2 linked regions of the Congzhengia minquanensis genome follow. The main gene of each other region encodes a partner of the protein of the gene in region 2 in a complex. Links are inferred from orthologs where the notes say so. Each region holds a gene or a part of one and is shown on either strand. Other genes may lie near its edges.

What was found.
Region 1: the proteins of xseB (region 2) and xseA are in contact, whole or in part, in a cryo-EM structure (PDB 8TXR), measured with the Escherichia coli proteins. The link is inferred for Congzhengia minquanensis from one-to-one orthologs.

The regions. Positions count from the first base shown.
Region 1 is NZ_JACRSU010000001.1:320,901-323,769, reverse strand. It holds xseA (exodeoxyribonuclease VII large subunit), read right to left. Parts: upstream 2,099-2,869; coding sequence 902-2,098; downstream 1-901. Other genes in the region: H8698_RS01555 (C40 family peptidase), read right to left, coding at 2,651-2,869; nusB (transcription antitermination factor NusB), read right to left, coding at 2,103-2,501; pgsA (CDP-diacylglycerol--glycerol-3-phosphate 3-phosphatidyltransferase), read right to left, coding at 313-879; H8698_RS01575 (hypothetical protein), read right to left, coding at 113-316; H8698_RS01580 (valine--tRNA ligase), read right to left, coding at 1-120. UniProt on the Escherichia coli protein: Bidirectionally degrades single-stranded DNA into large acid-insoluble oligonucleotides, which are then degraded further into small acid-soluble oligonucleotides.
Region 2 is NZ_JACRSU010000001.1:214,861-218,937, reverse strand. What follows is about bases 725-3,611. They hold xseB (exodeoxyribonuclease VII small subunit), read left to right. Parts: upstream 725-1,993; coding sequence 1,994-2,230; downstream 2,231-3,611. Other genes in these bases: H8698_RS01000 (divergent PAP2 family protein), read left to right, coding at 3,133-3,585; H8698_RS01005 (polyprenyl synthetase family protein), read left to right, coding at 2,231-3,112; H8698_RS01015 (DNA-3-methyladenine glycosylase family protein), read left to right, coding at 1,144-2,001; trmL (tRNA (uridine(34)/cytosine(34)/5-carboxymethylaminomethyluridine(34)-2'-O)-methyltransferase TrmL), read left to right, coding at 725-1,132. Also shown: H8698_RS01025 (aminotransferase class I/II-fold pyridoxal phosphate-dependent enzyme), read left to right, coding at 1-620; more of trmL, read left to right, coding at 641-724; H8698_RS13470 (Arc family DNA-binding protein), read left to right, coding at 3,893-3,961. UniProt on the Escherichia coli protein: Bidirectionally degrades single-stranded DNA into large acid-insoluble oligonucleotides, which are then degraded further into small acid-soluble oligonucleotides.

The sequences.
Region 1 (2,869 bases), 110 kb from region 2 along the record:
GGTGAACGGCTCTTTTGTTTTGTCCGGCGTTGGGGTAAAATAACCCTTTTCCACCCAAGTGTTATAAAGCCGTTCCTCCACCTCTTTGGGGTTATATGTTTTGTTAATTTCGTTAGACACCAAATTTTCCTCCTAACCAGAATATCATAATGCAGCCAATGATGACCAAAATCAGTCCCACAGATTTTGTGACATAAAGTTTTCCCATCACGGCATCAGGCGAGGCCGCGCCTTTTTTTAAGAACACAGGCACCAAAAAGTTTAAAACCGCGCCCAAGACAATTAAAATCCAGGGGATTATTTTGATAAAATTCATGAATTCAGCCCTCCGTCTTGTTTTTTTCCAATATAATTTTTAAATTGTTTTTGTTTGATAAAGTACAAATATAAATAGGATACGATTGCAGCGGCGTTGGTGACGACCACAACGCCCAGCATCACATTTTTCAGCGTCACATTAGTCACAGAGAAAATGAGTAAAATTACCATGGCGCAGAACATGGCCACGGTGTTCAGCTTTCCGAATACGTTAGATTTTACAAAGGTTTTCTTTGCAAAAAGGAACGCGCCGCCCACAATCATTAACAGTTCTTTTGACGCAAGCACCAGCACAAACCACAAGGGTACCATCTTCGCGCACAACATTGTCACCACCACGGCAATCTGCATCAGCTTGTCTGCCAGCGGGTCTAAGAGCTGTCCGATCTTTGTGGTCATGTTATATTTTCTCGCAATGTAGCCGTCTAATACGTCAGTTGCGCTGGCCAGAATAAAAATTGCCGCCGCCGCTGTTTTTTGTTCTCCCTCAATCAGAAAGACCAAAATATACACCGGAACCATGACAAGCCTTAAAATGGACAGCATGTTGGGAATATTCAACCGGGTACCTCCTTAAAAATGGTTATAAAAATTTACAGTCTGCCGCGCCGTCTGACAGGCGCAACACAAATTCCTGCTCTTTTTTTACATCGCTCACACTGGAAATCAGCGTCCCGTCCTTTGTGCTGGCAATGGAATAGCCTCGGGCAAGGGTTTTTAAGGGGCTGAGCGCGTCGAGCTTTGCCGCGGCCTGCGAAAGCACCGTCCGCTTTTTTTCAAGCAACGAACGTGCGGCCTTTTCCGCATTTTTCATCAAAGCGTCCACATATTGCCGCTCGTCTGCCAGCCGGCCGGAAAAACGCTGAAACCCATAAGCGCCGGTTAGGTTAGCAAGGGTTTTCTTTTTATGTTCAATACAGTATATTAATGCTGATTTTAATCTGCCCCTCTGGTTTTGAAAGTAGCCGCTAAGCTCTGCAGCAGACGGACACACCAGCTCCGCCGCCGCAGAGGGCGTAGGGGCTCTGAGGTCCGCCACAAAATCGGCAATGGTAAAATCGGTTTCGTGCCCCACGGCGGAAACCACCGGAATATGGGACGCAAAAATCGCCCGGGCCACAATTTCCTCGTTAAAGGCCCACAAATCTTCAATGGAACCGCCGCCGCGGCCCACAATCATCACATCGCAGAGTTCATGCTCGTTCAATAAACGGATGGCGTTTGCAATTTCCGGCGCGGCAGACACACCCTGCACCGAAACCGGCGCCAAAAACACCTCAGCCATTGGGAACCTGCGCCCGGTTATGTTAATAATATCCCGCACGGCGGCGCCTGTTTTAGCCGTTACTACACCAATCCGCTGGGGAAAGGGGGGCAGGGGCTTTTTAAATTTTTCGTCAAACAGGCCTTCTGCGTCAAGCTGCGCTTTGAGCTTTTCATACGCCGCATAGAGGCTGCCTACACCGTCGGGTACAATGTCCTCCGCGTAAATCTGATATACCCCGTCTCGCTCGTAAACCGAAATTCTGCCGCGGACGGTTACCTTCATTCCGTTGTCCGGCCGGAAAGTAAGCCGCTGCACGCAGGAGCGGAACATCACCAGCTTGATTAACGAACCTTCGTCCTTTAAGCTGGCGTAGATGTGCCCGGAGGAGTGGAGCTTAAAGTTCGACAGCTCGCCCTTCACACAAATGTCCCCTAAGTAACTGTTCGCGTCTAACACCCGTTTTATGTAGTTGTTGAGCTGGGACACGCTGACGGTTAAAATTTCTCGTTCCATAGGTCTATTTCCCTTTAAACACAGAGGCCAAAATACCATTTACAAACTTGCCGTTTTTCTCGTCGTTATAGGTTTTGGCAAGCTCAACCGCCTCGTTTATGGAAATGCTGTCGGCAATGTCATCCATGTAGAGCATTTCCGCCACGGCCACTCTCAGAACAGCCAGCGTTACCTTAGGGAGTCGGGAAATGCGCCAGCCTTTTGTGTTTTGCTCAATGGTTTCGTCAATATGTGCAATGTTTTCCACTGCAGAGCGTAGTAGGGTTTCCACATAATTTTTCTGGCTTCCCAGCGACAGCTCATTTTCCACAAAGTAGGAAAGCATGGTTTGGGCGTCGTTTTTCTGAACCTCATATTCAAACATCAGCTTAAAGCAATGTTCACGTGCTTCTTTTCTTGTCATGCCGCTCTCCTTACGTTAAAAAATAGATATATTTATATTAACTTTACCATTATATACTATTTTACAGCAAAAAGAAAGGGTTTTTTAAAAAAAGTTGGCAAAAATAAAATCCGCACGGAAAACTCCATGCGGATGTCAAATCAAATTTATCAGTTTACAATTCTTCTTGCGGCATAGTAACAGTCGTTATAATAACCGTTTACAATGCTGGCATATTTAATCACATCGCCGGTCTGGGGGGAATGAATCATCATGCCGTCGCCCACGTAAATGCCAACGTGGTGAATTCTTGCTGCGCCCTGTTTTTTAAACAGAAGCAAATCGCCGGGCTGAAGCTCGCTTTTGCTTACCGGAACGCCGTTGTTGAT
Region 2 (4,077 bases):
CAAAATCGGACTTAGAGGAAATTGCGGCTGTTTTAAGAGATACCAATATCATCATTTTAACAGACGAAATTTATTCCGAGCTTACTTATGGGAGAAAACACACCTCCATCATTTCTATTGACGGCATGGCAGAGCGCACCATTTATGTGAACGGATTTTCCAAAAGTTATGCCATGACAGGATGGCGTCTGGGTTATGTTGCCGCGCCTAAGGAAATTATGCAGCAAATGCTTAAAATTCATCAGTTCGCTATTATGTGCTCGCCGACTACCAGCCAATATGCGGCTATTGAGGCCCTGAAGAAGGGGGATGAGGACATAAAGAAAATGCGGGAGGAATACGATTACAGAAGAAGGGTAATTGTAGACGGATTTCGGAACATTGGCCTGTCCTGCTTCGAACCGGAGGGAGCTTTTTATGTGTTTCCCGACATTCGGAGCACGAAAATGACCTCATCTGATTTTTGCGAGGCCCTTTTAAACAAAGAAAGGGTTGCCGTAATTCCCGGTTCTGCCTTTGGCGCAAGCGGCGAAGGGTTCATCCGCTGTTCCTACGCATATTCCATTTCCAGCATCAATGACGCTTTAAGCAGAATTGAGCGGTTTTTAAAATCGCTTTAACACGAAAGGACAAAATAGACATGGCAATGAACATTGTGCTCGTTGAACCTGAAATTCCCCAAAACACTGGAAACATTGCAAGAACCTGCAAGGCAACGGGCAGCATTTTGCATATCGTAAAGCCAATGGGCTTTGCGATTGACGATAAAAAGCTAAAGCGCGCCGGGTTAGACTACTGGCACGAATTAGACATTCGATATTATGAAAATTTAACGGACTTTTTTGAAAAATGCCCGGGAACATATTATTTCTGCACCACAAAGGCCGGCAAACGCCACAGCGACCAAACATTTCAAGACGGGGACTTCCTTGTTTTCGGCAAAGAAACCCACGGCCTGCCGGAACCGCTGTTAAAGGAACACTATGAAAACTGCATCCGCATCCCCATGGCGGAGGGCGCAAGGTCGTTAAACCTTTCTAACTCTGTGGCAATTGTGCTTTATGAAGCGCTGCGGCAGCTGAACTTTCTGACATTGAAAGAGGAGGGGGTTCTTACGGGCAGGCCCGATTAGGAGATACCTTTATGAAAAAACAAGTTGTGCTGAAAAACCTTTGCAGCTTTGAACCGCAGCATATTTTTGAATGTGGACAGTGCTTTCGCTGGGAAAGGGAGGAAGACGGCAGTTACACCGTTGTTGCCCGAAACCGCGTGATAAACGTTTGCAAAGAAAAGGGATTTATCGTTTTTCGTAATGTGACGGAAGAAGAATTTCATGATATTTGGCGTGGCTATTTCGACCTTGATACCGATTATGGTCAAATTAAGAAAACGCTTTCGGAACATGACAGATTTTTAAAGGATGCCACAGAATATGGCAGTGGTATCCGGATTTTAAACCAGGATTTGTGGGAATGTGTGGTATCGTTTATCATATCCGCCAACAACAATATTCCGCGGATTCAGGGAATCATTCAAAGGCTTTGCCAGCAGTTTGGAGATCGTTTAAGTTACGGCGGGAAAACCTATTTTACGTTTCCCGGACCGGAGAGGATTGTAGGCGATTTATCCTTTTTAAGGGCTGGCTACCGCGAACACTACATAAAAAATGCCTGTGAAACCTTTTTAAGCAGCAATTTTTCAGATATCGCAGCGCTTGACACAGACAGCGCTAGAAAGAAGCTGCTCACCATAAGCGGAGTGGGGCCTAAAGTGGCGGACTGCATTTTGCTGTTCGGCTTAGAACGGCGGGAGGTCTTTCCCGTTGACGTTTGGGTCAAACGCTGTTTAAACAGCCTGTACGGCGAAGCCATGAAAACAAAAACGCCCCGGGAGTTCGCGGTGGAGGCCTTCGGACCACTTGCGGGCTTTGCACAGCAATATTTGTTTTATTATATGCGTAATGCGGGATTTGACAAAACGGGAGGAATGAAACATGCCTAAGGCAAAAACCTTTGAAGAGTCAATCACAGAACTAGAGCAAATTGTAACCCTTTTAGAAAGCGGCGACGCTCCGTTAGACGAAGCGGTGGCTCTGTTTGAAAAGGGAATGAAACTCTCTGCAAAATGCCACGACCAGCTTGACAAGGCCGAGCAAAAGGTAAAGCTTTTAACAGAGAATGAAGAAGGAACTGTTAAAACAACAGATTTTAACAGCGGGGAGGACAGTTAATTGGATTTTTTAGAAGCGTTAGAAGCCAAAATTGTTGAAGTGAATAAAAGTCTGCATAAATACCTTGAGGAGAAAGACAGTCCTCAGGCAACTATCTATAAGGCAATGAACTACAGTCTGCACGCTGGCGGCAAACGTATCCGTCCCGTGCTTGCGCTGGCATGCGCCGAGGTTTTAGAAGCGGAGACGGATAAGGTTATGCCCTTTGCCTGTGCCATTGAAATGATACATACCTATTCCTTAATCCACGACGATTTGCCGTGCATGGATAACGACGACCTGCGCCGGGGCAAGCCCACCAACCACAAGGTTTACGGCGAAGCAATTGCAACTCTGGCAGGGGACGGGCTTTTAAATTTGGCATTTGAAACTATTTTAAAGCAGTCCCAGGTTTCGCCCAATATGACGCTGGCGGCACTCTCCTTAATTGCAGACAGCGCAGGCGTGGAGGGCATGATTGGCGGACAGGTGATTGACATTGAGTCTGAGGGTAAAACCATCGACGCAATTACGCTGATGACCATGCACCTGCACAAAACGGCGGCGCTGATTATGGCGTCTGCGAAGGTGGGGGCGCTGCTTGGCGGTGGCGGCAGGGAAGACCTGATTGTAATGGAGGAGTTTGCGCGGTATTTGGGCATTGCTTTCCAAATTAAAGACGATATTTTAGACGTGGCGGGCAGCGCCGAAAACCTGGGCAAAACAACGGGCAAGGACAATGCAAGCCAAAAATCGACCTTTGTTACAATCTATGGCTTGGAGCAGTCTGAAAAAATGCTTGTGGACTATACCAACAAGGCGGTCGACGCTTTGTCAAAATACGGTGCTAAGGCAGAATTTTTAATCAATCTTTCAAAATTTTTGTTAGACCGTGACAGATAAAATTTAAGGTGGTAAAAAACGTGTGGTTAAAAGAACTTCTGGCAAACGAAATTTTGATTGCAGCGATCATCGGCTGGTTCAGCGCCCAGGTTATTAAATTTTTGCTGGTGTTGATTGAGGACAAAAGAATTAACTTTGAGCGCCTGGTAGGCTCCGGCGGCATGCCCAGCTCACACACCTCGTTCGTCACCGCTTTAACGGCAGCAGTGGCATTAAATGAGGGCTTATCGTCGTCTTTATTCGCAGTTTGCGTAGTGTTTTCGTTTGTGGTGATGTACGATGCCTCCGGTGTGCGGCGCGCTGCAGGCGAACAGGCTGCGCTGTTAAATCGGCTGGTGGAAAACTTTGGCAGGGAAAAGCTTGAGGTTACAGGAGAACGGTTGAAAGAGCTTGTGGGGCACTCGCCCTTAGAGGTAATTGCCGGCGCGGCGCTGGGAATTGCAGTGGCAATTGTCACTCACAACATATTTTAAATTTTTGTTAAAACTTTAATTGAGCCTTTACTTAAAGCAAAATTTATGGTATATTAATGATGTTTGATAAAGAAAAAATCACGGTGGTGCAGTATCCTAGTCAGCGCTGCTTGCTCCCAGGACGGGCCTAAAAATCCGTTGAAGGGCACATCGATGAAGTTCCTGGTGCTTGCTTTCGACGCCCAGTCGGGGGTTGGTGCTGGGAGTTAAGGCTTTGGGGCGTCTCGCAATGGCATGCGAAATTCGACCCCATTTCCGTGGAGACCTGTTCTTGTGCTTCATCTGCCCGCTTTAAAACCGTATCGTTTTGAGGTGGCCTACTGAGGTACGAAACAGGGTGAAACCTGTTGCTTGGTGCAACTGCCGTGCGGTTTAGCGGCCGCAATGCACGCGTGCTGGGGACAGCGTAGCCTGCCTTGAGTGGGTATGGCGGATAGCGGACAGACCTTTTTCGTTCCGGCCAAAACAAAAAGGTTATCGCTGCTTGAAACC